4 regions of the Massilia sp. LXY-5 genome follow, and region 1 is predicted to be linked to each of the others. Evidence: predicted binding sites of a transcription regulator. Region 1 holds the regulator's gene; each other region holds the start of a gene.
The links. Region 1 encodes sigma-54, which starts transcription at its own class of promoters, with help from an activator protein. Its sites were predicted from a motif close to TGGCANGNAANCTGCTTT; they were not measured.
Positions count from the first base shown of each region.

Region 2: ACI48I_RS20725 (urease accessory protein UreD) is a predicted target of sigma-54. The motif match lies at 2,079-2,096, and genes of this name have one in related genera.
Region 3: pepA (flocculation-associated PEP-CTERM protein PepA) is a predicted target of sigma-54. The motif match lies at 3,026-3,043, and genes of this name have one in related genera.
Region 4: ACI48I_RS19040 (flavin monoamine oxidase family protein) is a predicted target of sigma-54. The motif match lies at 4,316-4,333, and genes of this name have one in related genera.

Region 1 is NZ_JBNNEH010000007.1:82,589-89,830, forward strand. Features, by position in the region: gene ACI48I_RS21590 (KpsF/GutQ family sugar-phosphate isomerase) at 1-258, shown strand, start outside; gene ACI48I_RS21595 (KdsC family phosphatase) at 259-789, shown strand; gene lptC (LPS export ABC transporter periplasmic protein LptC) at 834-1,436, shown strand; gene lptA (lipopolysaccharide transport periplasmic protein LptA) at 1,452-2,042, shown strand; gene lptB (LPS export ABC transporter ATP-binding protein) at 2,042-2,803, shown strand; gene ACI48I_RS21615 (RNA polymerase factor sigma-54) at 2,842-4,308, shown strand; gene hpf (ribosome hibernation-promoting factor, HPF/YfiA family) at 4,372-4,728, shown strand; gene ACI48I_RS21625 (enoyl-CoA hydratase/isomerase family protein) at 4,842-5,927, shown strand; gene rapZ (RNase adapter RapZ) at 6,087-6,950, opposite strand; gene hprK (HPr(Ser) kinase/phosphatase) at 7,195-7,242, opposite strand, start outside.
Region 2 is NZ_JBNNEH010000006.1:505,035-512,276, forward strand. Features, by position in the region: gene ureC (urease subunit alpha) at 1-506, opposite strand, end outside; gene ACI48I_RS20715 (urease subunit beta) at 503-820, opposite strand; gene ACI48I_RS20720 (urease subunit gamma) at 829-1,131, opposite strand; gene ACI48I_RS20725 (urease accessory protein UreD) at 1,139-1,966, opposite strand; gene ACI48I_RS20730 (OmpA family protein) at 2,328-3,386, shown strand; tRNA gene ACI48I_RS20735 (tRNA-Thr) at 3,551-3,626, opposite strand; gene ACI48I_RS20740 (ClpXP protease specificity-enhancing factor) at 3,654-4,139, opposite strand; gene ACI48I_RS20745 (glutathione S-transferase N-terminal domain-containing protein) at 4,353-4,964, opposite strand; gene ACI48I_RS20750 (cytochrome c1) at 5,062-5,823, opposite strand; gene ACI48I_RS20755 (cytochrome b) at 5,848-7,242, opposite strand, start outside.
Region 3 is NZ_JBNNEH010000004.1:118,749-125,990, reverse strand. Features, by position in the region: gene ACI48I_RS14810 (penicillin-binding transpeptidase domain-containing protein) at 1-151, opposite strand, end outside; gene ACI48I_RS14805 (hypothetical protein) at 378-611, shown strand; gene ACI48I_RS14800 (YXWGXW repeat-containing protein) at 810-1,412, shown strand; gene ACI48I_RS14795 (ribonuclease HI family protein) at 1,505-2,203, shown strand; gene ACI48I_RS14790 (HD domain-containing protein) at 2,184-2,846, shown strand; gene pepA (flocculation-associated PEP-CTERM protein PepA) at 3,083-3,931, shown strand; gene ACI48I_RS14780 (EamA family transporter) at 3,999-4,838, shown strand; gene ACI48I_RS14775 (TonB-dependent receptor plug domain-containing protein) at 4,843-7,026, opposite strand.
Region 4 is NZ_JBNNEH010000006.1:137,873-145,114, reverse strand. Features, by position in the region: gene ACI48I_RS19055 (TonB-dependent receptor plug domain-containing protein) at 1-1,722, opposite strand, end outside; gene ACI48I_RS19050 (RidA family protein) at 1,773-2,267, opposite strand; gene ACI48I_RS19045 (c-type cytochrome) at 2,296-2,694, opposite strand; gene ACI48I_RS19040 (flavin monoamine oxidase family protein) at 2,691-4,280, opposite strand; gene ACI48I_RS19035 (hypothetical protein) at 4,697-5,419, opposite strand; gene ACI48I_RS19030 (alpha/beta hydrolase) at 5,549-7,051, opposite strand.

The DNA of each region.
Region 1 (7,242 bases):
CCTGGCTTCAAGCCGCTGGGTGTGTTCACCGACGGCGACCTGCGCCGCCTGATCGAGCGCATGCAGGACTTTTCGAATGTGACCATCCGCGACGTGATGCACGTCGGCGCGCGCACCGTGCACCCCGACCAGCTGGCGGTCGACGCGGTCGCGATCATGGAAGAGTTCCGCATCAACCAGATGCTGGTGGTCGATGAAGCGGGCGTGCTGGTCGGCGCGCTGCACATCCACGACCTGACGCGCGCCAAGGTGATTTAAATGACCCCGCTGGAACACATGACCCGCGCGGCGCGCGTAAAAGTGATGATCTTCGACGTCGACGGCATCCTGACCGACGGCAGCCTGACCTATGGGCCGGACGGCGAGGTCACCAAGACCTTCAACGTGCTCGATGGCCTGGGCATCCAGCTGCTGCAGAAGACGGGCGTGATCACCGCCATCATCAGCGCACGCAAATCGCCGATCGTGCTGGCGCGTGCCCGCGACCTCGGCATCAACCACGTCTGGCAGGGCCACCACGACAAGCGCGTCGCGTTTGCCGAGCTGCTCGAGCAGACCGGCTTCACGGCCGAGCAGTGCGGCTACATCGGCGACGACGTGATCGACCTGCCGCTGCTGACGAAAGTCGGTTTCGCCGTGACGGTGCCGACCGGGCATCCGGAAGTGCAGCACCGGGCGCACTATGTGACGAAAGCCGGCGGCGGCCGCGGCGCCGTGCGCGAAGTGTGCGACATGGTCATGCGCGCCCAGGGCACGTACGAGCAGGCGCTCTCGCCCTATTTCGCATGAGTTCAAATGAATTCGACTAAGCGCTTAACCGCATGGCAACCTACGTGAACAAACGGACCGCGCACCGCTGGCGCCTGCTGGCCTTGATGCTGACGGCGGTCTTCTTCGCCTTCGGCAGCTTCTGGCTGCTGCAGGCGGTCCAGACCGACGATGCGACGGGCGTCGGCAACGGCCTGAACGAACCCGACTACATCGTCGAGAATTTCAGCTTCGTGCGCATGACCGAACACGGCGCGCCGCGCTACGTGGTGTCGGGCGCGCGCCTGGCCCACCATCCGGACAACGACGTTTCGGAAGTGACCAGGCCGGTCGTCGAGAGCATGGCGCCGGGCCGCCCGCGCATGACCATGCACGCCGACCGCGGCCAGGTCTACCACGGCGAAGACCGCGTCGAGTTGATGGGCAACGTCGACGTCAACCGCCCGGCCACGCCGAAGAGCGCGGCCCTGCGCGCGAAAACCGAGGCCCTGACCGTGCTGGCCGACGACGAGATCGTCAAGACCGATCGTCCGGTCCAGATGACGCTCGGCGCCGCCTCGGCCAACGGCGTCGGCATGGTGGCCGAGAACCCGACGCAGAAGCTGCACCTCGGCGGCCGCGGCCAGATCGTCTATCCGCCGCGTACGAGCCCCGCACCCAACCAATAACAGGAACGAGCCCTAATGAAAAAAATCTTCGCCGCCGCCTTCCTTTCGCTGCTGTCGCTGACGGCAGCCCACGCCGAGCGCGCGGACTCGCTCAAGCAGGCCGTCATCAACTTCGATTCGCTCGACGTCGACGAAGTCACGCAGACGCGCATCCTGACGGGGAATGTGGTCCTCACGCGCGGCACCCTGATCCTGAAGTCGGACCGCGCGCTGCTCAAGGAAACCCCGGAAGGCTACATGAACGTCACGCTTACTTCGAACCCGGGGCGCGTGGCGACCTTCCGCCAGAAGCGCGACGGCGGCCCGGACCTGTGGGTCGAAGGCCAGGCCGAGCGCATCGAATACGACGAGCGGGTGGAACTCGTGAAACTGTTCTCGAAGGCGATCGTGAAGGAACTCGAGAACGGGCGCCTGACGAACGAACTCGATGGCGCCTACATCTCCTACGACAACCGCAAGGAAGTGGCCACCGTGCGCAACGACGCCAGCGGCGAGACCAAGTCCGGCGGCGGCCGCGGCACCCTGATCATCGCGCCGCGCCGCACTGCGCCCGCCGCGGCTCCAGCGGTGGCTCCGGCAGCGCCGGCAGCACCAGGAAAGAAATAATGAAAGATGCACGCGACAACCGCAGCACCCTGGTGGTGCGCGGACTGCAAAAAAGCTATGGCAAGCGCCTGGTCGTGCGCGACGTCTCGCTGGAGGTCGGCTGCGGCGAAGTCGTCGGCCTGCTCGGCCCCAACGGCGCCGGCAAGACCACCTCGTTCTACATGATCGTCGGCCTGGTGCCGTCGGACGCCGGTACCATCGAGATCAATGGCGCCAACATTTCGAGCCTGCCGATCCACCGGCGCGCGGTGATGGGCCTGTCGTACCTGCCGCAGGAAGCCTCGGTGTTTCGCAAGCTGACGGTGGAAGACAATATCCGCGCCGTGCTCGAACTGCAGCGCGACGACAACGGCAAGGCGCTGACGAAGGATGCCATCAATACGCGCCTCGACTCGCTGCTGGCCGAACTGCAGATCGAGAAGCTGCGCGAGAACCCGGCCCTGTCGCTGTCGGGCGGCGAGCGGCGCCGCGTCGAGATCGCGCGCGCGCTGGCGACCAATCCGCGCTTCGTGCTGCTCGACGAACCGTTCGCCGGCGTCGACCCGATCGCCGTGATCGAGATCCAGCGCATCGTGCGCTTCCTGAAGGAACGCGGCATCGGCGTCCTGATCACCGACCACAATGTGCGCGAGACGCTCGGCATCTGCGACCGCGCCTACATCATCAACCAGGGCGCGGTGCTGGCGTCGGGACGTCCCGACGACATCATCGCCGACGAGTCGGTACGACGCGTCTACCTGGGCGAACACTTCCGCATGTAGCAAGGCTGTAGCAACAACACGGGACACCAAGCGGCACCATGAAACAATCCCTGCAACTCCGGACTTCGCAGCACCTGGCGCTCACGCCGCAGCTTCAGCAGTCGATCCGCCTGCTGCAGCTCTCCACCCTCGAACTGCATCAGGAGATCGAGCAGATCCTGTCCGATAACCCGCTGCTCGAACGGCTCGACGACCCGCTCGACCACTCGGTGCGCCTGCTGGCCGACGGCGCGATCAACAGCGCGCCGGCGCAAGCCGAGGCGCCGGCGCCGAACAACGAGGAGGGCGCCCCTGCGCCCGAGGCGGCCGAGGGCGGCGAAGGCGGCGAGGTCGAACGCGGCGAGTCCGAGGGCGACTGGGGAGAGGGTTCGCGCGCATCGAGCGGCGACGGCGACGACGACGGCCGCCCGCAGCTCGGCGCGGTCGGCGTGACCCTGCGCGAGCATCTGTGCGAGCAGATTCGCGTGACGGGCGTCACGGCGCGCGACCGCGCGCTGGCCGAACTCGTGATCGACGCGATCGACGACAACGGCTACCTGGAGGAGCAGCTCGACGAGATCCATGCGCGCTTGCCGGAGGAGCTCGAGGTCGAGATGGACGAACTGCGCTGCGCGCTGGCGCTGGTGCAAAGCCTCGACCCGGTCGGCGTCGGCGCGCGCAGCGCATCCGAATGCCTGGCGCTGCAGATCCGCGCGATGCCGGGCGTGCCGCTGGTGACGCGGCGCATGGCCCTGAAAATCGTCGAGGGGTATCTGAGCTGGTTCGCGCAGCGCGAATTCACGAAACTGAAAAAAGCGCTCGACTGCGACGACGAGGACCTGCGCGAGGCGCAGGCCGTGATCCGCCAGTGCAATCCGCATCCCGGCGCCGCCTTCGCATCGAGCGTCTCGGATTACGTCGTACCGGACGTTATTGTCCGCAAGTCGAAGGGCGGCTGGAGCGTCTCGCTGAACAACGAAGTGATGCCGCGCCTGCGTGTGAACAACGTCTATGCGAATTTGCTCAAGCAGGGAAAAGGCGAAGGCCAGATGAGCGCGCAGCTGCAGGAAGCGAAGTGGCTCATTAAAAATATGCGCCAGCGTTTCGACACGATCCTGCGTGTTTCGCAGGCAATTGTGGAGCGCCAGAAGAACTTTTTCAGCCATGGCGCGGTTGCCATGCGTCCCCTTGTGCTTCGCGAGATAGCTGATACACTAGGACTACACGAGAGCACAATTTCTCGCGTGACAACTCAAAAATTCATGCTGACCCCGCACGGCATGTTTGAGCTGAAGTATTTCTTCGGAAGCCATGTCGCCACCGAAGCGGGGGGCGAAGCATCGTCTACGGCGATACGGGCGCTCATTGCGCAACTGACAGGAGCAGAAGACCCAAAGAACCCATTATCCGACAGCAAGATCGCGGAAATGCTCGGTGAACAAGGGATGGTCATTGCGCGCCGCACGGTTGCAAAATACCGCGAGGCACTCAAGATTCCTCCCGTCAGTCTCCGCAAATCCTTGTAACAGCGGCCCCCATGCGCACTCCCTGCGCGGCGCGGCGGCCGCTACATTTTCAAAGGAGTGTGTATGAATCTCACCATCAGTGGCCACCACCTCGACGTCACCCCCGCCATCCGTGAATACGTACAGAACAAGCTCGAACGCATCACCCGCCATTTCGATCAAGTGATCGATTCCCACGTCATCCTCGCGATCGACAACCTCACCGAAAAAGACAAACGACAGAAGGCCGAGATCAACCTGCGCGTCTCCGGCAAGACCGTACACGTGGAAAGTGTGGCGCAAGACCTGTATGCGGCGATCGATCTCCTGATGGACAGGCTCGATCGCCAGGTGATGAAATACAAGACGATGTTGAAGGACCATAGTCGTGAGGCGCTCAAGCGCCTGCCTGAAGGCGGAGAGGCTGCTGCTGCGATCTGATCGCGCATCGAGCACCGTCTGAACGAGGGCGCCGGAAGGCGCCCTTTTCATTTTGTGCGGTGGACGGCAGTGTCTTGGGTAAAATGCTTGTCTTTTCCATCAACGAATTCGCCATGACCGACCATGTCCTGACCCGCGTTGCCAACGGCACCGGCATCATCACGCTCGACCGTCCCAAGGCTCTGAACTCCCTCTCGCTGGCGATGGTGCGGCGCCTGACGGACATCCTGCTGGCCTGGCGCGACGACGCGTCGGTGTGCGCGGTCGTCCTCACCAGCAGCAGCGAAAAAGCCCTCTGCGCGGGCGGCGATATCCGCTTCTTCCACGAAGCCGGCCACGCGACCCCGACCGGCGGCAGCGCCCTGCTCGAAGATTTCTTCACCGAGGAATACGCGCTGAACCATCTGATCCACTTCTATCCGAAACCGTATGTGTCGATCATGGACGGCGTGGTGATGGGCGGCGGCATGGGTATCGCCCAGGGCGGTCCTGAAACTGGCCTGCGCATCGTGACCGAGCGCACGAAGATGGCGATGCCGGAAGTGAACATCGGCCTGTTCCCGGACGTCGGCGGCAGCCATTTCCTGTCGCACGCGCCGGGCCAGCTGGGCAACTACCTGGGCCTGACCGGACTGACGATCGGCGCTGCCGACGCGCTGTACCTCGGCCTGGCCGACGTCTTCGTGCCGGGCGCGCAGCTGGGCGAACTGAACGCGCTGATCGAATCGACGCCGGGCGCTCAGCTGGCTGACGCGATCCGTCGCTTCGCTGAGCGCTTCGCTGTGGACGCGGGCCGGAGCGTGCTGGAGACGCAGCGCGCCGCGATCGACGCGCACTTCGGCGCCGGTTCGGTGGCCGCCATCATGGCCTCGCTGGAAAAGGACGAGAATCCGTTCCTGCAGAAAGCCCTGGCTGCGATGCGCCAGCGTTCACCGCTGATGATGTGCGTGACCTGGGAGATGCTGCAGCGTGGGGCCGCGCTCGATGTCGCCGACTGCCTGCGCATGGAACGCTCGCTGGTGCGCCGCAATTTTGAACACGGGGAAGTGCTGGAAGGCGTGCGCGCGCTGGTGATCGACAAGGACAATGCGCCTGCCTGGAATCCGCCAACGCTCGACGCGGTGACTCCGGAAATGGTGGAGCAGTTCTTCGAACCTGTCTGGCCGGATCACGCACACCCGCTGCGGCATTTAAGCTGATAACTGTAGCGTAACGCAGGGTGGGCTCCCCGAGCCCACGCGGCGATACATGGCAGCGAGATCATCCGGCACGAAATCGGAGCCCGCGCGTATCACCGCGTGGGGTCGTTGAGGCCAATGGCCTCAACGACGGTTTCACTGGAGCCCACCCTACGGGAGCTACGACTGCTCGCGATGCCGCAGCACCACGCGCTCGCTCTCGTTGAAGTAGGCCGCCAACCGCTCCGCCATGTACACCGAGCGGTGCTGCCCGCCGGTACAGCCGACGGCCACCGTCAGGTAGCTGCGGTTGTCCGTCTTGAACGAAGGCAGCCACTTTTCCACGAACTTGCAGATATCGTGCAGCATCTCGGTGGCGCTCGGCTGGGCCTCGAGGAAGGCGATCACGGGGGCGTCCTTGCCGGTCAGCGGGCGCAGCGCCAGGTCGTAATACGGGTTCGGGATGGCGCGCACGTCGAACACGAAGTCGGCGTCGAGCGGCACGCCGACCTTGAAGGCGAAGGACTCGAAGAACAGGGTCAGCGGTGCGTGCTGGACTTCGGCCAGTTCCTTGATCCAGCCGCGCAGTTTATTCGCCGATGCTTCGGAGGTGTCGATCACGTGACCGAGCTGCTCGATCGCGCCGAGGCGTTCACGCTCCTCGGCGATGCATTCGATCAGCGTGCGGCGCGAGGCCGGGTTTTCGCCCGGGCGCAGCGTGTGCGACAGCGGATGGCTGCGCCGCGTTTCGGAGAAGCGCGCCACCAGCGAATGGGTGCTCGAGGTCAGGAACAGCACCTTGACCTGGTGGCCTTCTTCTTTCAGCCGCGCCACCGTCAGCGGCAATTCGGTCAGCGATTCCGAGCTGCGGGCATCGACCGCGACGGCGAGCTTGCCCGTGCCTTCGCTCGACACGGCTTTCACCAGCTGCGGCAGCAAGGCCGGCGGCAGGTTGTCGACGCAGTAGTAACCCGCGTCTTCCAGAACATTCAGGGCAACCGATTTGCCCGATCCGGAGATACCGGTGATGAGAACGATGTGCATGGCGCGATGATACCGCAACCGTAGCAACTTTGTCCCCGGTCGTCCCGATTTTGACCGGTTGAAAGCGATTACCTTCCGATCGTGAACGTTAGCAGCGAATGCACGGGGGTTGCGGCGCGTTTGGGCAGAGCAAGCGCTCTAATCTCCGCTCATGGCCTGACGTTGGTGGAGCAGGGGTTTCGCGGGACATGTCCCGCGCCTGCGGAACGGTCTGCCCTTGCAAGGGCAGACTCCTTGGCAACACTCAATCTCCGCTCATCGCTTGTCGTTGCCGCTCCATGAACTCCTGCAG
Region 2 (7,242 bases), on a different contig from region 1:
GTGGTGGCCGCCGTGCCGACCGCGGGACCGGTGCCGCCGCCGAGCATGGTCGTGATCCCGCTGTGCAGCGCTTCGTCGATCTGCTGCGGGCAAATGAAGTGGATATGGCTGTCGACGCCGCCGGCGGTGACGATCATGCCTTCGCCGGCGATGATCTCGGTCGCCGCGCCGATGACGATCGTCACGCCCGGCTGGATGTCCGGATTGCCGGCCTTGCCGATCGCCGCGATCATGCCGTCCTTGATGCCGATATCGGCTTTCACGATGCCCCAGTGGTCGACGATGACGGCATTCGTGATCACGGTATCGGCCACCTGTGCATGTAGGCGCTGGGATTGGCCCATGCCGTCGCGGATCACCTTGCCGCCGCCGAATTTGACCTCCTCGCCGTAGATTGCATGATCGCGTTCGATCTCGATGAACAGCGCCGTATCGGCCAGGCGCAGGCGGTCGCCGACAGTCGGCCCGAGCATCTCGGCATAGGCCTGGCGCCCGATGCGGCTCATGGCGCCTCCGTCAACGGTCCGTTGACTTGACCATTAAAACCGAAGACGATCCGGTCGCCGGCCAGCGCAACGAGGGTGACGGTGCGCACCTGGCCCGGCTCGAAACGCACCGCAGTGCCGGCGGCGATATCGAGCCGCATGCCGTAGGCGAGGGCGCGCTGGAACTGCAAGGCCGGATTGGTCTCATAAAAGTGAAAGTGCGAGCCGACCTGGATCGGCCGGTCGCCACTGTTCGCCACCGCGAGCGACACGGTCGGCCTGCCGGCGTTCAGCTCCAGTTCGCCCGGTTCGATCAGCATCTCGCCTGGAATCATGCCGCCTCCTAGATGATTGGATGGTGCACGGTGACGAGCTTGCTGCCGTCGGGGAAGGTGGCCTCGACCTGCACATCCGGGATCATCTCCGGCACGCCTTCCATCACCTCGTCGCGCGACAGGATCGCCGTCCCCTCGCTCATCAATTGCGCCACGCTCTTGCCGTCACGCGCGCCTTCCATGATGGCGGCCGAGATATAGGCGACCGCTTCCGGATAATTCAGTTTCAGTCCACGTCCCTTGCGGCGCTCGGCGAGGAGGGCGGCCGTAAAAATCAGCAGCTTGTCTTTTTCGCGTGGGGTGAGTTCCATGATGTCCTCAGGTATTCCACAGACGCGGCACGGTGGCCTCGCGCCCAAGCAGGGCAGGGCGCAGGCGGCGCCAGGCCGCGAGCAGCACGGCGCGCGCCGCCTCGCTGGAGCGACCGAGATGGCGCACGACGACGATCTTCGGCAGCTGGGTGACGCCGGTTGTCCCGCCGGTGTGATCGAGTTCCTCACGCAGTTGCCGCAGCTGGCCGGCGTCGAGCGTGAGGCCGCAGGCGACCAGGCTGGCGCAGACTGTGTTGCCGTCCAGGCCGAACCGACTGTGCATCGCAGCCCCGGCGCCATCGATCCGGCCCTCTTCGTGCCACACCAGTTCCCCGTCGCGGCGAATGGTGCTGGTCTGCCGTATTGAACCTTCAGTGAACACTTCGCCCGACGCGGTGCGGCCGAAACACAGGATCTCGCTGCCGAGATAGCGCGCGTCCGCAGCGAGCGACACGTCGTGGGTCATCTCGACCTCGGCCTCGCGGTAGAACAGGGTTTCCTGGGGCAGCCATTCGAGCGCGGCGTTTTCGGCGACATCGATGCGCATGTCCTGGCGCGACGCACAGCCGTTTGCGCGATACCACTTGCCAGCGCCAGGCGTTGTCAGCAGCGCGTGGGCACCATTGGCGGCGCCGATATCGATGGCAAGCGCGTCGCCCCCGACGATGCCGCCGGGCGGATGGACAATGATCGCATGGCAGACCTGTGCGCCTTCCGGATACAAGGGCTTTTGCACGCGCAGCGGACCGCAGTGAACGCGTTCACCCAGCTTGGTTCCGTCGCCACCGCGCACGAAACCGAGGCGCAGCTGCGCCTGCCAGCGACCGCTAGGCAACGGTGTTCTCATCGGGAATAGAGCACGGTCTTCATAACCAGTTTTGAGCAAGAAGCATGCCGTGCTAAAACGCCCTTTGTTGTCTGAAAAGGCAGCTGGCCTGCACCCGAACAGGGCACTTTCCACGCCACGCGCCAGCATGGGGCACAGGTGCGTGAAAGGAGGATCCCTCCTGACGCCATGCCGGATCGGAACCGATAGACGATTGCGGGCGCGCTCGCACGGCCCGCGATCCGACGGCGTCGCTTGAAGGGCGCTATCAACACGCCCACAATGGATATCTGACGAACAGGGTGCTCGTTCGCGGTTACGCTAACTTTAATTTGAGAAATTTGATCGCGTCACTTAGGAGGCTACGGTCATGGCTTTCATTCCGTTTGTTCGCGCACAAGTTGCAAGCAGGCTGCCACAACCCGTCGATTTCAGAGTGAGACAAGCGCTCGAAATACAGCGTTTCTCCGAATTTGTCACGGACATCTCGCCGAAGCAGAAAGACGAGATCGAGCAATTGGCGCGGGAGATCGTTCGAAGCAATTCCACGAATGATCCCATTTATGCGTTTCGCGTCGAGGGCCATGCAGACATCGCTCGCACGATTCCTGTTGGACAACGAACGCAATTCGAAAACGAAATCAGCGAAGAGCGTGCGGAAAATGGCTTCCGGCTGTTGGTGGAAGCACTGGAAAGGATCGGCGGCAAGGCGCTGGCGGAAAAGATTGCCAGGGACTCGAAGGCGTTCGGCATGGGCACGCAGCGTTTGAAGATTCCGAATGCCATCACAAAAGATCAGTTCGAGCAGAACCGGCGCGCCGTCTTCTTCGTTCAGCAAGTCACCTATATCCAGCCAGGACCTCCGCCCCCACCACCGCCCACCTCGGTCATTGAGGACAGGTTCACGGTCCAGCTGGTGAAGAGTGCCACTGTGACCAAAACCATCACGCCCTCACTGAAGGTGGTCGACTTTGGGATCGAGGGCATCATCCTGGCGGCCACGCTGGAAATCGTCGATACGATCGACAAGAAACGCGCAACGTTCAATGTCTTTGCCACCGGGGTCGGCGTAAGTATCGGGCCACCGCAACTCCCGGCCGGTAGTCAGATCGTCTTCAGTCCGGGGCCGCCGGTGAAGTTCAAGATCTTTCGTTTGCTGGGGAAAAACCGTGTTCACATCGACCTGAACAGTTTCGTGGGATCTGTGACCGTCTTCATCAACGCCGGTACAAGTCCGGGCGGAACGCAGTCAGTGGGTGGCGCTTTGTCGTTTTCGTTCGACGCTCTGGAGGCGGCTGGCGTCAACACCCAGCCGACCTTGGTCATGGTTCCGAGCGGCTCTTCAAGCCTGTCGACGCCGTCCGTCGGGGGCGGCGATGTCTTGCCTTTGGCACGGATGATAATGATCGGAACACCGTCCGACCTCTGACCGGGCCGATGCAATCAAACGATGGCCGCGCCAGCGCTTCGCCGCGCGGATCCAGATCGCATAAGGACGCGTTTGCCTGGGAACCTGCATGGCAGCACAAGGTTCCAGAAATGAAAAAGGGTTACACGCAATGAGCATGTAACCCTTCGAATCGACCACTATCCTGGTGCCGGCTGCCGGTTTCGAACTGGCCACCTGATGATTACAAATCAACTGCTCTACCAAATGAGCTAAGCCGGCGTAATCTGTACGGCAGGAATTATAACGCTATTTAATCCGGGTCAGCGTCGGGCGGCCGCCTTTTTTCGGGGGCTCATTGTTGTCGTCGGGCGAATGCGACACCTCCGCCGGCGGCGCTTCGCTGGTCACACCAGGCACGGCCGACAGGGTCGGCGCGCTCGGGCTCGGCTCTTCCTCGGCTGCCGCCATCTCGGCCGCGGTGGTGCTGACGTCGAAGGCCATGCCCTGGCCGTTTTCGTTGGCGTAGATCGCCAGCACGTTTTGTACCGGCACGTAGATTTCACGCGAGACACCGGCGAAGCGGGCGCGGAACTGGATCGCGTCGTTGTCCATCTTCAGCCCGGAGGTCGCGCCATAGCTGATGTTCAGGATGATCTCGCCCTTTTTGACGTATTCCATCGGAACCGTCGTGGCCGCGTCGACCTTGACTGCAAGATAGGGCGTGAAACCGCTGTCGGTGCACCATTCATACAGGGCGCGCAGCAAATAGGGTTTAGTGGAAATATCAGGCATGTGCAGATGGGATAAACAGTGAGCCGGCTATGGGTCGGCGAAGGCGCCAGCGCAGCACACGCGCAGCGGCAGCAATGGGACTGCCAGCAAACACGTGTGAAACGTACATACACGAGGTGCCAGCTTACTGCGCTTTGTCAAACGACGTCGCAACACTGGCACGAACGACAGCACGCCGTCCGCCAGGCGGACGGCGTGCTTGCCACGTTTGCCTTAGCGGCGCATCACCTTTTCCGACGGCGTCAGCGCTTCGATGTAGGCCGGACGCGAGAAGATGCGCTCGGCGTACTTCATCAGCGGCGCGGCCGTCTTCGACAGTTCGATGCCGTAGTGGTCCAGGCGCCAGAGCAGCGGAGCAATTGCCACGTCGAGCATCGAGAACTCGTCGCCCAGCATGTACTTGTTCTTCAGGAACAGCGGCGCCAGCGTCGTCAGGCGGTCGCGGATTTCGGCGCGTGCCTTGTCGTGGGCTTTTTCGTTCGTCTTGTTGCGGTCGCTTTCCAGCACGTGCACGTGGACGAACAGTTCCTTCTCGAAGTTGAACAGCATCAGGCGGGCACGGGCGCGCATCAGCGGGTCGGCCGGCATCAGCTGCGGGTGCGGGAAGCGCTCGTCGATGTACTCGTTGATGATGTTCGATTCGTACAGGATCAGTTCGCGCTCGACCAGGATCGGGACCTGGCCGTAGGGGTTCATCGTCGAGATGTCTTCCGGTTTGTTGAACAGGTCGACGTCGCGCACTTCGAAATCCATGCCTTTTTCGAACAGGACGAGGCGGCAGCGTTGGGAGAACGGGCACGTGGTGCCAGAGTAGAGAACCATCATGGTTGGCGTTCCTTAAGAAACAAAGGGGCGAGCGCCGAGCGACTCACCCCGAATAAATAATTGCCCGTATTATAGCCAAGCGGGCAATGAAAACGAATTACTTCAGATCTTTCCAGTAGGACGCGTTCAAACGCCAGGCCAGGAAAGCAAATACTGACAGGAAAATCAGCACGATAGCACCAAGTTTCTTGCGGGTTCCTTGCGCTGGCTCAGCCATCCAGCTGAGGTAGGCAACCAGGTCGGCCGTCGCGGTGTCGAAGTCGGGTTGGGACAGCGCACCCGGTGCCACCTGCTCCCAGCCGGCGAACTTGTGGATCTTCTTGTGCGCGTCGTGCGGATCGGTCTCCTCGACCATTTTCGGGGTGCGTATGCCCTGCAACTGCCACATCGCGTGCGGCATCGCCACGTTCGGCACCACCATGTTGTTCCAGCCGGTAGGGCGGGCATCATCCTTGTAGAAAGTGCGCAGATAGGTGTACAAGTAATCGGCGCCGCTGCCTGCCGACGACGATTTTGCACGGGCGATCACCGACAAATCCGGCGGCACCGCACCGAACCAGGCCTTGGCGTCTTCCGGGCGCATTGCCGTCTTCATCAGTTCGCCCACTTTGTCGGCAGAGAACAACAGATTGTTCTTGATCTGCTCGTCGGACAGGCCGAGATCGCGCAGGCGGTTGTAGCGCATCGACGTGGCCGAATGGCAATTCAGGCAATAGTTGACGAACAGCTTGGCGCCGTTTTGCAGCGAGGCCATGTCGCTGCGTTCCGGTGCGCGGTCGAGCGGGAAGCCGCCTTCGTTGGCGAATACCAGTCCCGGCACCAGCGCCAGGACCGCAATCAGTTTCTTCGTGAGGTTCATGGTTGTCCTTGGCTAGTCCTGCGATCAATGCGGGTGGAAGGTCACGCGCGTCGGCACCGGCTTGAACCGGCCGGCGGCGCTCCACCACGGCATCAGGAGGAAGAAGCTGAAGTACAACAGCGTGCAGACCTGGGAAATCATCGTATAGGCCGGCGTCGGCAACTGGGTGCCGAGGTAGCCGAGCGCCACGAAGGCCATGCCGAACAGGACATAGAGCCACATGTGCCAGTTCGGACGGTAGCGGATCGAACGCACCGGCGAGTGATCCAGCCACGGCAGCGCGCCGATGATCACCACCGAGGAACCGAACAGCACCACGCCCCAGAACTTCGCTTCCAGCGTCAGCATGCCGACCAGCAGGATCAAGGCGATCACGGCGGTCGCGATCTTGGCCTTGTACGACAGGCGCGACTTGATCCAGATGAACACGACGTACAGGACAATCGCCGCCATCAGCACGAAAATAAAATCGGCCGTGGTTGCGCGCAGCACCGAATAAAACGGCGTGAAATACCAGGTCGGCGCGATGTGCGGCGGCGTCTTCATCGAATCGGCCGGAATGAAGTTGTTGTACTCGAGGAAGTAACCACCCATTTCCGGGGCGAAGAAGACGACTGCCGAGAAAATCAGCAGGAACATCGACACGCCGAACAGGTCTTTCGTCGAATAATAGGGATGCGACGGAATCGCGTCCAGCGGGTGGCCGTCCGGACCGATATGGTCTTTGACTTCGATGCCGTCCGGGTTGTTCGAGCCGACTTCGTGCAGCGCGATCAGGTGTGCCGCGACCAGGCCCAGCAGCACCAGCGGCAGGGCGATGACGTGGAAGGCGAAGAAGCGGTTCAGGGTGGCGTCGGAGACGACATAGTCGCCGCGGATCCAGAGCGACAGGTCGGGGCCGATGATGGGGATCGCGCCGAACAGGTTGACGATCACCTGTGCACCCCAGTACGACATCTGCCCCCATGGCAGCAGGTAGCCGAAGAAGGCTTCGGCCATCAGGCACAGGAAGATCGCGAAACCGAAGATCCAGATCAATTCGCGCGGCTTGCGGTAGGAACCGTAGAGCAGGCCACGGGTCATATGCAGGTAGACGACGATGAAGAAGGCCGAGGCGCCGGTCGAATGCATGTAGCGCACCAGCCAGCCCCAGGGCACTTCGCGCATGATGTATTCGACCGAACCGAAGGCGAGACTCGCGTCCGGTTTGTAATGCATCGTCAGGAAGATGCCGGTGACGATCTGCAGCACCAGAATCAGCATCGCGAGCGAGCCGAACAGGTACCAGATATTGAAATTTTTCGGGGCGTAGTACTTGCCCCACTGGTCGTTCCAGAGTTTCGACAGCGGGAAGCGGTCGTCGACCCAGGCCAGGGCCTTGTGGCCGGCCGGCGCGTCGGCCGGCAGCTTGGTTTCCTT
Region 3 (7,242 bases), on a different contig from region 1:
GTGCCAGCCAGACCCGCGGCCCCGCCTGCCAACGCGTGCCGCGTACGGCTGGCAGCACGCGCCGGCCGCCCGCACGCAGGTTGCGCGCCCGGCGCCAGGCGCGGCCGTTGGCGGCCAGCCCGGCGCACACCGTGGCGAACATCTCCCCCATCGATTCCTCCTTCGCCGCCGGGATGGCCGCGTCCGCCCTGTCCTAGCGGGGGGAAGCGAAAAGCCGGGTGAAGCCGTCGGGTTGAGCGAACTTGAACGTTTCGTATCGCACCCGGTTTTGTGCAGGCCATCCCGCTTTTCATGCGCCCCGTCGCAATCCGATGGAGGTCCGCGGGGGCTTTGACTACAGTGGACACATCGCCACCCCACCCGCAAGGAGAAGCACCGTGAACATCGCCAAGCACATGGAAGCCGTTTTCGTCGTCGCCCTCGCCGCCGCCGGTTCCGCCCACTTCGTCGCCGACCAGCTGCCGCAAGCCCAGGCGCGCCCGGCCGCCATCCAGGATTCGAGCATCGCCACCGAAACCAGAATGGCCGTCGTCGTCGTGAAAGGCAAGCGTCCGGGTGCCGGGAAGCCGGTCGTGCTGGCCGCTCGCAGCGGTGCCGGGAGCCGCATTTGATTACCCGTGTGCACCGGGCCGCCTCCTGAGGCGCGCCCGGGCACCCGCCCTCGCATTTCCCCGCTTTCCCCCTCCTCATCCGCTGTTGCAACTCTGCTGCTGCAATCCTGTATCAGATGTAAGCACATGCGTCAAACGCACCATTTCACTCAAGCGATTGATATATTGAATCATCCGCTTTTGGAGATGGAGAACACCATGAAATCCCGCCTCACTCTGGTTGCCCTTGCCGCCATCGGCGCCGCTGCCTATGCACCGCTGCCCTCGATGGCCCAGAACGTCGAACTGTATATCGGCTCGGCCCCGCCGGCTCCCCTGTACGAACGCGCGCCCGCCGTGCGCCGCGGCTATGTCTGGTCGCCAGGTTACTGGGCGTGGCAGGGCCACCGCCACTACTGGGTTCCGGGCTCGTATATCGTCGAGCGTCCCGGTTATGTGTATGCACCGCCGGCCTGGCAGGAGCGTGGCGGCCGCTGGGTCATGCAGCAGGGCTACTGGAGCCCCCGCGGCGGCGACCGTTACTATGCCGGCGAGGGCTATCGCAGCCAGGGCTTCTACGACGGCGGCCGCAGCTATGCCTACCGCGACGGATACGGCTACCGCGACCGTGACCGCGACGGCGTGCCCGACCGCTACGAGCGCCATGGCGGCCGCCGCGACGCCGACCGCGACGGCATCCCGGACCGCTACGACCGCGACCGCGACAACGACGGCGTGCCCAACCGCTACGACCGCGACCGCGACGGCGACGGCGTCCGCAACGAGCGCGACCACCGGCCGGACAATCCGTACCGCCGCTGATTGCAGCCTGCACAAGAAAAGCGCCCCGCGGGGCGCTTTTTCATTGGGGCCCGCGGATTCATGAAACCGGTAAAAGCGGTTATGCTGGCGTCATGACCGAACTCGACCGCCTGCAAGGCGCCGCCAACCGCACCGAACTCGCCGCCAGCCGCAAGCTGGCCCTGCAGCGCAGCCTGCCGCTCGAGGAAGCGCTGCGCATCACGCTCGCCGCCAGCGCCGGCCCGGCCGGCCTGCCCGCGCTGCTGGCCGAACGCGGCGCCCTGCGCCAGGCCGAAGCGGCGCGCGCGCTGGCGCGGCGTTCGGCACGAGCCGCGGCACTGACCTTGCGCCAGGCCCGGCACGAGGGCGCGCCGACCGCCTGGCGCGCCTGGTTCGACGGTTCCGCGCGGCCCAACCCGGGGCGCTGCGGCATCGGCGCGCGCCTGCTCGGTCCGGAAGGACAGCTGGTCGAGCTGTCCGAGCCGGCCGGCTACGGCAACAGCAGCGAAGCCGAATACCTGGCCCTGGCCGCCGTGCTGGAAGCGGCCCTGGCCCAGGGTGCGCGCGAACTCACCGTCTACGGCGACAGCCGGGTCGTGCTCGACGACGTCGCCGCACCGGACGCGGACAGCGCTCCGGTGCTGCGCCCCTACCGCGTTCGGGTGCAGGCCCTGCTCGCGCAACTGCCGGGCACCGTCCTGCGCTGGGTGCCGCGCCACAAGAACCTGGACGCCGACGCCCTGTCGCAGCGCGCCAGCACAGCGCCGGCGATGGAGTCGGCGATGGAGTCCCATGCAGTCCTCGTTCCCTGAACTGTCGGCCTGGCAGCCGCGCCTGGCCGCGCTTGCTGCCGCCCACGCCGGCAACGACGGCGCCCACGACGCCAGCCACCTTGAACGCGTCTGGCGCAGCGCCCGGCTGCTGCTCGATCACCACGTGCAGGCCGATGCCCTGGTCGTGATGGCCGCCTGCTACCTGCACGACCTGGTCAACCTGCCGAAGAACGATCCGGACCGGGCCCAGGCATCGCGCCGTGCGGCGCGGCTGGCGCGCGAGGAGCTCGCGCGGCTCGGGTTCCCGGCCGAACGCCTGGACGGTGTCGCGCACGCGATCGAGGCGCACAGCTTCTCGGCCGCGATCGAACCGACGACGATCGAAGCGAAGATCGTGCAGGATGCCGACCGCCTCGATGCGCTCGGCGCGGTCGGCCTGGCGCGCATGTTCTATGTCGCGGGACGCATGGGCCGGGCGCTGGCGCACCCGCTCGACCCGCTGGCGCTCGGACGGGACCTGGATGACGGCGCCTGGACGCTCGACCACATCATGGTCAAGCTCGCGCAGCTGCCGGGCATGATGCAGCTCGAGGCCGGACGCGAGCTGGCCGGCGCGCGCCTGGCGCGCCTGCTGGCCTTCCGCGACGAATTCGCGGCTGAGTGGCTCGGGGACAGCCCGTGACCGGTGCCCAGTGCCGTCGGTCGCTTGCCGCATGGCGAAGCGCACCGGCATCGGTCTGCGGACGACACAAAGTGTGAGGGAAAATTAACAATTAATTCCTGTCGGAAATTTTTACACTCAGCAAGCATAACTTTTTTACTGCCTTCGCAAACATATGATTCGTAAGGAATTCCTCTAGCTGGCACGAGTGTTGCTTATAGGGTTGCATTCTATTAACAACACTTGGGATAAGAAAAATGACCTTCCTGAAGAAACTCGGCTGCGCTGCAGCTTTCGGCCTCGCCGCCGGCGCCTCCCAGGCATCGATCATGAATGACTGGACCTTCAACCCGGCCGGTTCCGGCCAGGCCAAGGGTCAGGAAATCAACGAGTACCTGGACGTGAACGGCAACGCCTTCATCGAGCTGAACGCGACGAGCAAAACCTCGTTCAACTTCGTCGAGCATGCCGTCTTCAACCTGTCGCAGGCAGACAGCAACGGCCAGCTGTTCCCAGTCAATTACGCGGGCGGCAACATCACCGCTACGTTTGAAGGCTATGGCGCCGGCACCTTCGGCGGCGCCTTCAAGTTCACCGGCGGCACGATCAAGATGTATCAGAATCCTGCGAACGGGCAGTACGGTTCGGTGTCGGGTATCTATGGTGCGAACCTGGGTAACCTGATCGGTACCTTTACCGTGCTGGCCGGCGGCGGCGGTACCGTGGACGGCAAGGGCAATCCAACCGACAATGGCCAGGTGAGCATTTTCCTCAAGGCCAGCAAAGGCGCCCTCGCCGCCAACTACTTCTTCGACGACCTGGGTCAGGACATGTCGGGCTTCAACGTCGAGGCATTCGCCTTCACCAATGCCAACACCGTCGGGGCGCCAACCGATCGCCTGGTAAAAGAAGTCGCTTGCCAGTTCGCGGGCTTCACTGGCCCTGGCTGCGCAGGCAACAGCCCGTACAAGAACGTCGCCGGCGATCACTTCTTCGTCAGCAACAACGGCCAGTTCAAGTTCAACGAAATCCCTGAGCCAGGTTCGGTTGCCCTGTTCGGCATCGCCCTGTTCGGCATCGGCGCACTGCGCCGCCGCGTGAAGTAAGCTTCAACGGCAGGACCCGAAACATGGCCTGGCTTTGCCGGGCCATGTTCGTTTACAGGAGCAGCCGATGAGCGCTTCCGTCATCGCCGCCGTCCTGTGCGCGGCGCTCCTTCATGCAGGATGGAATATCCTGGTGAAGATCCACGCCGCCAGCGGCGTACCGACCATGCTCGTCGTCGCCGGGTCCGGCCTCCTGTGCGCCCTCGGCCTGCCCTTCGTCGCCGCGCCGGCTCCCGCCAGCTGGCCCTTCATCGCCGCTTCCGCGATCGTCCAGACCCTGTATTACACCGTGCTTGCCGCAACCTACCGCGGCGGCGACCTCAGTCACGCCTATCCGCTGATGCGCGGCTGCGCGCCGCCGCTGGTGGCGCTCGCCGGCCTGTGCATGGGCGAGCACCTGAGCGCGCACCAATGGCTGGCGCTCGGCCTGGTCTGCGCCGGCGTGCTGACCATCTTCCTCGATGCCTCCCGGACCGCACGGGCGGCGCGCCGCACCACGATCCTCGCCCTGTGCACGGCCTGCGTCATCGCGACCTACACGCTGATCGACGGCGCCGGGGTACGGCGCTCGGGCGCGCCGGCCGGCTATACGATGTGGATCTTCGTCGCGACCGCCGTGCTGCTGCTGGCGCTGTCCTGGCGCCGCGAAGGCCAGGCCCTGCTCGCGTTCGCGCGGCGCCGCCCGGGCATCCTGCTGGGCGGCGGCGCGATGTCGGCCGGTTCGTACGGGATCGCGCTGTGGGCGATGACGACGGCGCCGGTGGCCCTGGTGGCGGCGCTGCGCGAGACCTCGATCCTGTTCGCCACCGCCATCGCGGCGCTGGTGCTGCGCGAGCGCCTCAGCCCGCTGCGCCTGCTGGCGGTCGGGCTGATTGCGGCGGGTGCTGCCGCGATGCGGCTCGCCTGATGCTTCAGAATTTCAGCTCGAGTGTCGCGCGCAGGCTGGGCCCGGCCTCGATGCGCGCCTCGCGCAGCACCAGGCCGCGTCCTTCCTCCGCGAAACTGCCGCGGTTGACGAAGTCCTGGCCCAGCAGGTTCGACAGGGCCACGCGCAGCTGCTGCTTCGGATTGAATTTATACAGCGCATAGGCTTCCAGGTCGCGGCGCGCCTGGAGCGTGGTCGTCTGGCGCTCGGACACGCGGATCTGCCCGCCCTGTTTCCAGGCGAAGCTCGCGCCCGTGGTCAACGCGGCGCGCTTGTAGTCGATGCCGAGGTTGCCCGCCAGCGGGGCCTGGCCGTCGAGCCGGTTGTCCGGACCCGGCACGCCGTCCACGCGCGACCAGTTGGCCGACAGGCTGGCGCGCAGGTCGATCGCCGGCGCATCTTTCATCACCGCCTTCAGCGGGAACTTGGTTTCCAGTTCCACGCCGCGGGTCACGGCGCGGCCCGCGTTCATCGGCATCGCCACCCAGCGCGCGCCGTCGAAGTCGACCAGGTAGCGCGTGTAGCCGTCGATGCGGCGCGTGGACGCGCTGAGCGAGAACAGCGCGCCTTCGGCCCAGTAATGTTCGTACGAGGCGTCGAAGCCGAGCGCCAGTTCCGGCTGCAGGTCCGGGTTGCCGGCGTAGTCGGGGTCGGTCGAGCGGTTGTCGATCGAGGTCTGGCGGCGCGGGATCAGTTGCTGGAAACTCGGCGCCTTGTAGGTGCGGGTCACGGCGAAGCGGACCTGGTCGCCCTTGGTCTCCGGGATCTTCCACAGCGTCTGCAGCACCGGGCTCCAGACGCTCGAACGCGAGCGGCCGGTGGCGAAGGTATTGCCGCTGGTGGTGGTGCGGATGCCCTCCCAGCGCGCGCCCAGGTAGAGCGACCAGCGCGGCGTGAGGTTCCACTCGTCCTGGGCGTACAGCGCCAGGCGGCCGACGCGCGACTCGGATTCCTCGCCCTTCGGCAGGGCCGGGAAGACGCGGTTGCCGGCCTCGAATTCCTCGCGGCTGTCCGTACGCCTTGAGTAGCCGCCATCCCAGCCCATGCCCAGCGCATGGTCCTTCATGATGGTCTTGCTGAACTTGCCGACCGTGGTCGTGCCGCGCTCGTCGGCTTCGAGGTGCACCAGGTTGTCGATTGGGCGTGCCGCGCCGGGCGGCGTCCATCTCCGGTTGTCGGTCGTGTTCTGGCCGCCGATCAGGCTGGCCTTGACGTCGAGCTTGGCGCCGTCGGCCATCTTGTGCACCCAATTGAGTTCGGTGCGCAGGACGTCGTTGTCGGAACGGACCGCCGAGTCCAGCACCGGATAGGGTGTGGCGGGACCGAGACTGGTCGTGTTCACGTCCTGGTTGTGGTTGCGGAAGCGCGCGGAATTGACGAAGCTCTGCGAGGTCAGGGTGTCGCCACCCTCCAGCGTCCAGTTCAGGCGCGGGGCCAGGTTGAACAACTTGAGGCGGCCGTCTTCATGGCCGTCGGCGTGGCGCACCTGCACCGGCTGTCCGGCTGGGTCGAAGGCCTGCTCGTCGCTGACGCCGCGGCGGCTGAACTGCTCGGCCATCACGCTGGCGGCGACCGAATACGACATCGTGCCGAGCTTGTCCGACAGCTGCAGGTTGGCCGTCGGCCCCTGGAAACCGCTGCCGGTGCGCGCGCCTAGCTTGAATTCGCGCTGGCCGCTGCGGACCGTCTTTTTCAGGACGATGTTGACCGTGCCGGCCACCGACTGGGTCGAGAACTCGGCGCTCGCCGCGCGCAGCACCTCGATGCGCTCGATCACGTCGGGCGACAGCGAATCGATCGTGAAGCCGCCCGGCGCCCGTTCGCCGTTGATCAGGATTTGCGTGTAGCCGGCGCCGAGGCCGCGCATGCGGATTTCGCCGCCGCGTCCGTTCGGCGTGCTGACTGTGATGCCGGGCACGCGCTTGAGGACGTCGACCACGCTGGTATCGCCGTATTTCGCGATCTCCTCCTGGGTGACGACGATTTTCGTCGCCGTGTCGTCGCGCCGCGCATCATAGCTGTCGGCCGTGCCGCGTACCTCGACTTTTTGCATTTTCTGGTCCGCCGCAGCGTCGGCTTTCGGTGCCGCGCCTGCGGTCTCCTGGGCCAGGGCGGGGAAAGCGCTTGCCAGCGCGGCGGCAAGCAGGGTCATGCGGAGCGATGAGAGCATATACATATCAGAAAGCCAAGTTTATGAGAATGTATTGTCCTTTAGTTCCGGCATATTTAGATGCTCATGAGAATATATTTTCGATATGCATGTATTAAGGGGATCCTGCCCGGCCCGGTACCGACGGCTGCGTCCTGGGGCGATGCGCTACACTGGGCGGGCCCTGCCAGCGAAAACAAAGATATGCACGGGCACGCCCCTTATTTATAATTCGCC
Region 4 (7,242 bases), on a different contig from region 1:
GTTGAGGACGATACCGGCCGACAGGTTGGTCGATTTTTCCGGCTTCAGGCCGTCGATGCCGACCAGGCGCGCACCGGGCGAATTCGGCGCCAGCTGCACGAAGGCGCTGCGCGGCGAGACGTTGGTGGCCGAATAATAGGATTCGGCCAGGGTCGGCGCCCGAAAACCGTTACTGACCGTGCCGCGCAGGGCAAAGGCGGGAGAGAAATCGTAGCGCGAGGTGAGCTTGCCGACTTTCGCGTTGCCGAAATCGCTGAAGTGTTCATAGCGCGCGGCCAGGTCGACCGTTAAGTCCTTGATCGGCTGCGAGGAGACGTTGACATAGAAGGCTTCGTTGTCGCGGTCATGCTTGCCGGCGTCGGTCAGGAGGAAACCCGGATACGACTGCGAGCCTTCCTTGTAGCGCGAGGCGGGGTCGCCGGCCACGATCTCGTAGGTGTCGCGGCGCTGTTCGAGGCCGATCGCAAAGTTCAGCGGCGCGGCCCAGCCAAGGTCGAACTCGCGGCTGAGGTCGAGGTTGTTGGTCCACTGGCTGGCCTTGAACTGGCCGGCGGCAAACGTCGTCGGCGAGAAGCCGGTGTCGGCCAGCAGCGAGACGTTGACGGAATGGTCGACCCCGATCCTGGTCACGTCCTTGCCGTAGGTGCTGGACAGGTCCCATTTCCAGCCGCCCCCAAGACTGCCCTTGACGCCGGCGGTCAGCGCGTAGTCTTTTTCGTCGAAGGTCTCCAAGGGACTGAAACCGAGCGGGTAGGCGCGCGGCACGCGGCTCGGCATGCGGTAGTTTTCGTAGGCGCGCGCGTCTTTCTCGCCGTAGGTCGCGAAGCTGTAGAAGCTGGCGCTGGTCCCCAGGTCGAAGCCGAAGTTCATGGCGGCCACGTGCTGGCGGTACTGGGCGTCGCCCTGGATCCTGTTCAGGTAGGGGTAGCTGGGTGCCTGGGTCAGTTGCGGCTGGGCGGCCAGGGTCGCCGGGTCGGCCACGCGCGGGTCGATCCCGCCGCGGTTACTGAAGCCGTGGTACTTGGTTTCCGCCGTCAGGCTCAGGTAGGCCGTCTCGAAGGGAGACAGGCCGATGTTGGCGCTGCCGTTGCCGGTGTGGCCGCCGCCGTCATAGTAGCCGCCGCCGTTGAGGTTGCCCGACAGGCCGCTGCTGTTCGATTTGAGGATGATGTTGATGACGCCCGCGATCGCGTCCGTCCCGTACTGGGCCGCGGCGCCGTCCTGCAGCACCTCGACGTGATCGATCGCCGCCAGCGGGATGTAGTTCAGGTCGGCCGCGGCCGCGCCCTGGAAGGCGCCGCCCAGCACGGCGAGGTTGGCGGTGCCGTGACGCCGCTTGCCGTTGACCAGCACCAGCGTGTTGTTGGGACTGAGGCCGCGCAGGCGCGCCGACAAGGTCATTGCCGCCATGTCGGAGCCAAAAGCCTGGATCGTGAACGAGGGCAGGTTCTGGCCCAGCGCCTGGCGCAGGTCGGCCTGGCCGGTGCGGTTCAGGGAGGCCGAATCGAGCACCTGGATCGGAGAAGCGCTGTTCTCGACCTTTAAACCGGAGGCGCGGGTGCCGGTGACGATCACGACGCCGGTGGTGGTCAGTCCGGCTTCGGCATTCGGCAGCGCAGGCGCTGGGTCGGCCATGGCGAGCTGCGCTTCCTGGGCATAGGCCGATTGCAGCATGAGGATGGCGACGGCGGCGGCGGTTTTTGTGAGTGTGGCCTTGAGCATGGAATTCCCCTGAATTGGTTGACGACGAATGGCGGACGGCAGCGAGCGATTTATTTTTTTGCGGCGACCACCTCGATCTCGATCAGCCAGCCTGGATTGCTGAGCGCGGCCACCTGGAACACGGCGCGCGCCGGCAGGTTCGGCTGGGCGCCGCCGAAGAACTGGGTGTAGCCCTCCATGAATCCGGCCACGTCGCCTTTGCCGCCCTTGCCTGGGTCGCCGACGATAAACACCTGCATTTTCACCACGTCGCTCATCGATAAACCCATGCCGCCGAGGATGTCCTTGATCTTGTTGAGGACACCGACGGTCTGCTGTTTCGTGTTGCCGAAGGCGGCCAGCGAGTCGGCGGGCGCGTTCTTGTCGACCACCGGCGGCACCTGGCCGCTAATGAAATGGATGGTCGCGTTGGGCGGCAGCGTGACGGCCTGGGCGATCGGGAAGTCGGAGCCGGGAATCTTGTGGCGCACGATGTCCTGGGCGAGTGCAGGCAGGGTCGTTGCGCACAGCAGGGCGGCGAGGAGGGCGTTCAAACGTGTCTTCATGGTGCGTTCCTGATAGGGATAAGAGGGATCAGTGCTTGTTGCTCAGGCGTCCGGTGCCGGCCTGCGCGGCCTGCAGCGAGGCGCGCAGCGCTGCCACCTCGGTGTCGGGGATGGCAGTGGCCTTGTTGCCCCAGCTGCTGCGGGCATAACTGAGCACCTGCGCGATGTCGGCGTCGGACAGGCTGGCACTGAAATCCGGCATGCCGCCGCGGCCCTTGAGCAGCACGGTCGCGACGTCGGCCGGTGCGCCCTGCACCAGCGCGTTCCCGGCCAGCGCGGGAAAGGCGCCGGGAATGCCCTTGCCGTTGGCCTGGTGGCAGGCGGAGCAGTTCTTCGTGAACAGCGCCTTGCCGTCCATCGCTTGCGCGCCGGCCTTGTGAACAGCGGCGCACAGCAGGGCGCCGAGGATGAGGTGATGGGTCTTCATGCCTGTGCCCTCGTGTGGATGCGTTCGATCTGCTGCCAGCTCGATTCGATGGCGCCGGCCTGCCAGCCCGTCAGGTAACTGAGGTGCTCGCCGGCGAGCAGGATCCGGCCTTCTCCCTCGTTCAGGATCGGGTAGGCCGCCTTGCGGCTTTCGTCGGTCCACTCGGCCCAGCCGCCCAGGTTGTACTGGACGCGGTGCCAGGCCACGGAGAAGGACGATTCGAAGGAGCTGCGGTAGGCCGGGAAGATCTGCTGGCCGGCGCTGAGCGCAAACTCGGCGCGCGCGGGCGGGCTCAAGGCGCTGGTTTCGATCGCGTCGAGCATGTAGTTGTAGTAGCCGAGCAGGACCCCCTTCTGCTTCTGCCAGTTCGACGAGGGCACCGAGATCACGTTGATGCCTTTTATATCCGTGACGATGTGGCCGCCGTAGATCTGGTCGTCCTCTTCCCAGAAGCGGCGCTTCATCTGCAGGCCGATTTTCCCGACCGGCATATAGGCCACGGCTTTCACCGCGTCCTTGAAGCGCGGCGAGAAATCGGTGTCGATCATGCGCAGCACGGACAAGGGAATCGTGCACAGGCAGTAGTCGGCGTTCAGGGACGACAGCCTGCCGCTGGCGGCGTCCTTGACCGTGACCGTCACCTTGTTCGCGTCCTGGCGGATCGTCTGCACCTCGGCGCCGTAGCGGATGCTGCGTCCCACCTGCTTTTCGAAGGCGCGTGCGATTTGATCCATGCCGCCGACCGGCTGGAACATCGTGTTCTGCATCGGGAAGTCCTGCACCGCGCTGTACACCTTGCCCACCTTCGAGGCGAGCAGATCGCGGAAACCGAGCGGATCGGAGGCCTCGCCGGGACCGGGCAGCATGCCGGCGCCGGGATTGGTTTTATAACCGCGCCCGCTCCTGCCCTTGTAGCGCAGGTCGCCCGCGTCGAGGTGGCCCTCGTTGGCGAGATAGTCGAGCAGCAGCGCCTTGTCGCCGGCATTCAGCCGGGTGTCGAGCTGATCGTTTTTGACGGACTTGGCCAACAGTTCCGCCACATGGCCGCGCAGGTCCGATTTCACCTGGGCGCCGCGCAGGCGCTGCTTCGCCAGCGGTCCGCCCTGTTCGAGATAGATGATGGCGTTGTCGTTCTCGTTGACCATCACCTCGAGCGGCACCTTGAACAGGCGCGTGTAGTGCAGGGTCGATTGGTGGTGCATCGGGATGCGCCACGGGCCGTGGTTGATGTAGTGCCCCTCGTCGAAGCGGCACTCCTGCATCTGGCCGCCCAGCTCCTGCAATTGAAAACCCTTGCGGGCCGTCTGGCAGCGTCCGCCGGCGAAGCTGCGGGCTTCGATCACCTGCACTTCGTAGCCGAGCTTGCCCAGTTCATAGGCTGCCGTCATGCCGGCCAGGCCTGCGCCCAGGATCAGTACTTTTTTCCCTTTGCCGCTGCCGCTCAGCTGCGGCGGTGCGCTCACGCGCGAGGCGATGCCCATGCCCCAGGCGTTCATCGTGTTGAGCAGCAGTGCCGAGCCGCCGACCGCGGCCGCCCGGTACAGAAAATCGCGCCGCGTCCTCATCCCCTTGTCCGAACCCGCCATAGATCACCTCTTTTTGTGTTGTTACGAGGAAATACATAGCAAGCGGCGTGCCAAAATCATGGGCAAGTCGACCCGATCTGCATGAAAAAACAATGTCGTTTCAGGCTCGCGCATTGCATTGCAACACGCAGCCAAACAATGTTTTTACATGGAGATGAGTAGGAAGCATGCAGGCGGCTGGCAGGGAGAAAACACTATATTCAGCGGAGCAGACTTTATTTTTCGTCCGCCGGAAAGCACGTGGACAAGCCTTTTGCGCCTGGTCGCCGAACTGAATTGATGCGCCGCACCATTTTGATCCGGCCCGCACCGCGATAGGGTTTTTTTGCCAAAACGCATCACGGAAGAACAAAGCGCCTCCCGACACGCGCAATGCACGTCGGAAGGCTGCCGGGCTGCGTTGGAAAGTAAAAGGATCAGCGGGGGAGAAGGAGGCCGCCGTCGCGGTCGAGCCAGTAGCTGAACTGGCCGTAGGTCGGGGCTGCCTGGGCGCCGGCGCCGAAATAATCGGCCAGCATCTGGCGGTAGGCGCCGCGCCGCGAGAAGGCCTCGTGGGTGGCCGCGTAGCGCAGGGCGGCGGCGCGCATCGTGTCGCGGATGGCGGCGTCGGCATTCATGCCGGCTGCGCCCGATTTACTCGGGCGGCCGCGTTTGACGTCGGCGTTGGCGCGCCGCGTCCTGCCCGGTGCGCCCGAGTTGGCATAGTCGGGCAGCAGGGCGTCCGGATGCTGGCCGCGCTCCCAGTAGCGCCGCAAGTAGCGGTAGATGGTCGGATGCGAGACGCCATGTTCGGCGCGGCAGGCCGCCACCAGCCGGCCGCGCGTGCGCGTCTGATACACCCCGGGTTCGTCGCGCGTGAGCGCCTGGACGATGGCCCAGGCGCTGTCGCGCAGCGCCAGGTATTTCGGCGGCAGCGTGGCGGCGTCGACGGTCGGGCGATACGGGTCCAGCGGCAGCAAGCGCGCATGCCTTGCCTGCACGTGGCCGATCAGCGTGTCGAGCGAGGCGGCGCAGGGGCTGGCGCCGCGTTCGCCCAGCGCATAGGTGTAGGCCAGGCACCGGGCGGCATCGATCCAGAGGATCCGCAGCGTAAGCGGACGCTCACCGGCGTATTCGAGTAAATCGTTTCGAAGCAGCATACGACGATCCTTTTCTCGTTCAGGTCCCGATCGTACGTACGCAAGTTTCAAGCCAGCCGCCGGGGGACCTCCCCGGGCAAAAAAAGCCGGCCCCGGAAGGCCGGCCTGCAGTGCAGAGACGCGCGCGAATCAGCTCCCGCTGCACTGCGGCAGCGAAGCCCGTACTCGCAGCGTGTTCGCACTGTCGTCGGGGGACGGCGTGTTGTCCGTGAATTTGCAGCCGTACTTCGGATCGGCCACCACCGACGGCGTCAGCACGTCGTCGCCCGCCGGTTTCACGCCTTGCTGCTCCCATTTGACCATCGCCTCGAAGGCCCCCACCTGTTCGGCGATCGTGAAATCGCAGTGGCTGATACCGCGGATCGCACGCTGCACCAGCAGGTTGGAGGTGCCGTTGGCATCGGCGCGGCGTTTATAGATCTGCTCCATTTTAAAGGGCACGTACATGTCGCCCAGGGTGTGGATGGTGACCACCGGGACCTTGATCTGGGCGTTCGTCTTCGGAATCCAGCGCAGGCCGTCGCGGCGCAGGCGGTTCGCCTCGGGCGAGCCTTGCACCCGGTAGATGGCGGCGTTGTACGCCTGCTCCTCGGCACTGAGGGCCGGGTCGGCATCGAGCTGGAAGACGATGTCTTTCGTCGACACCAGGTCCTGGTTGAGGATGCCGTTGACTTTGCCGTCGCGTCCGAACACGCCCCAGACGGTGGCCTGCAGCGGGCCGGCATAGCCGTTGTCGAACATCGGGCGCGCGCCGCCGGTCAGGTTCTGGACGATCTGTTTCAGGCGCAGTCCCTCGGCGGTCGGCACGGCTTGCGCGGTCGGCGTGGCGGCACTCGGGAAGCTGGAGAACAGTTTCGCATTCACCTGCGGTCCGATGGTGGCCCAGTCCGCGACCGGCCAGCTGGTGGCCGGCATGCCGGCTTCCTGCTGGGCGGCGGTCTGGTAGGCGGCGAAATAATCGAACAGTTCCGTGTCGCCGAGGACGCCGCACATCGGCACTGCGCCGTTGTAGCGGATCCGGTTGACGGCGGTGGCGATGTTTTCCTCGTCGACGGCGGCGGCCGAGATGTGCCCGCCCATCGACACGCCCATGATGTAGGTTTTAAAGGGGGCCGCCAGGGTCCGGCCGTTCTGGCGCGCGATGCCGACGAAGGCGATGGCGAGGGCGTTCGTGTCTTCCACGCCGGCGCGCACGTCATAGTAATTCTTGCTGTAGCTCGAGGCGGCCCAGGCATAGCCCTGGCTGATCAGGTAGCGCCGGATCGCCGGCGGCGACACCGACAGGTTCGCGCCCTCTCCCGCATAGCCGTGCGCGTACATCACCAGCATGCCGTTCCAGTTCTTCGGCACCTCCACCTGGTAACTCGCATTGTTCAGCACACCCGTCCAGCGGTCCGTCTCGGGCGCGCCGCTGAGTGCCGCCAGGGCCGGCTGGGTCTGGACGACCGAGAACGTGCGTCCGTCCTGCGCGCGGGTCGATTCGGGTTCCGGTGTAAAAGGAATCGGGGTGACCGCTGCCTGCTGCGGCGGCGGCGCGGGATCGTCATCGCTGCCGCAGGCGGACAGGGCGAGGGCCGCCAGCAGCGGCGGTATGAGTCGACGTGCACTGAAAATGCTGAGCTGCTTGTTCATCGATTGTCTCCATAAATTATTGTTTTGCATAGCGAAACCAAGATTTACTATGCGGTTTTATTCTAGAGTTAATCGGAAAGCAATGTAAGCGGAGCATGATCCTGTGGGCACGTTTGCAACGGATTCGCCCGGCATCGTCAGCACGGGCGAAAAAAAACCGGGGCAGTGGCCCCGGTCTTCATCAACGGCGT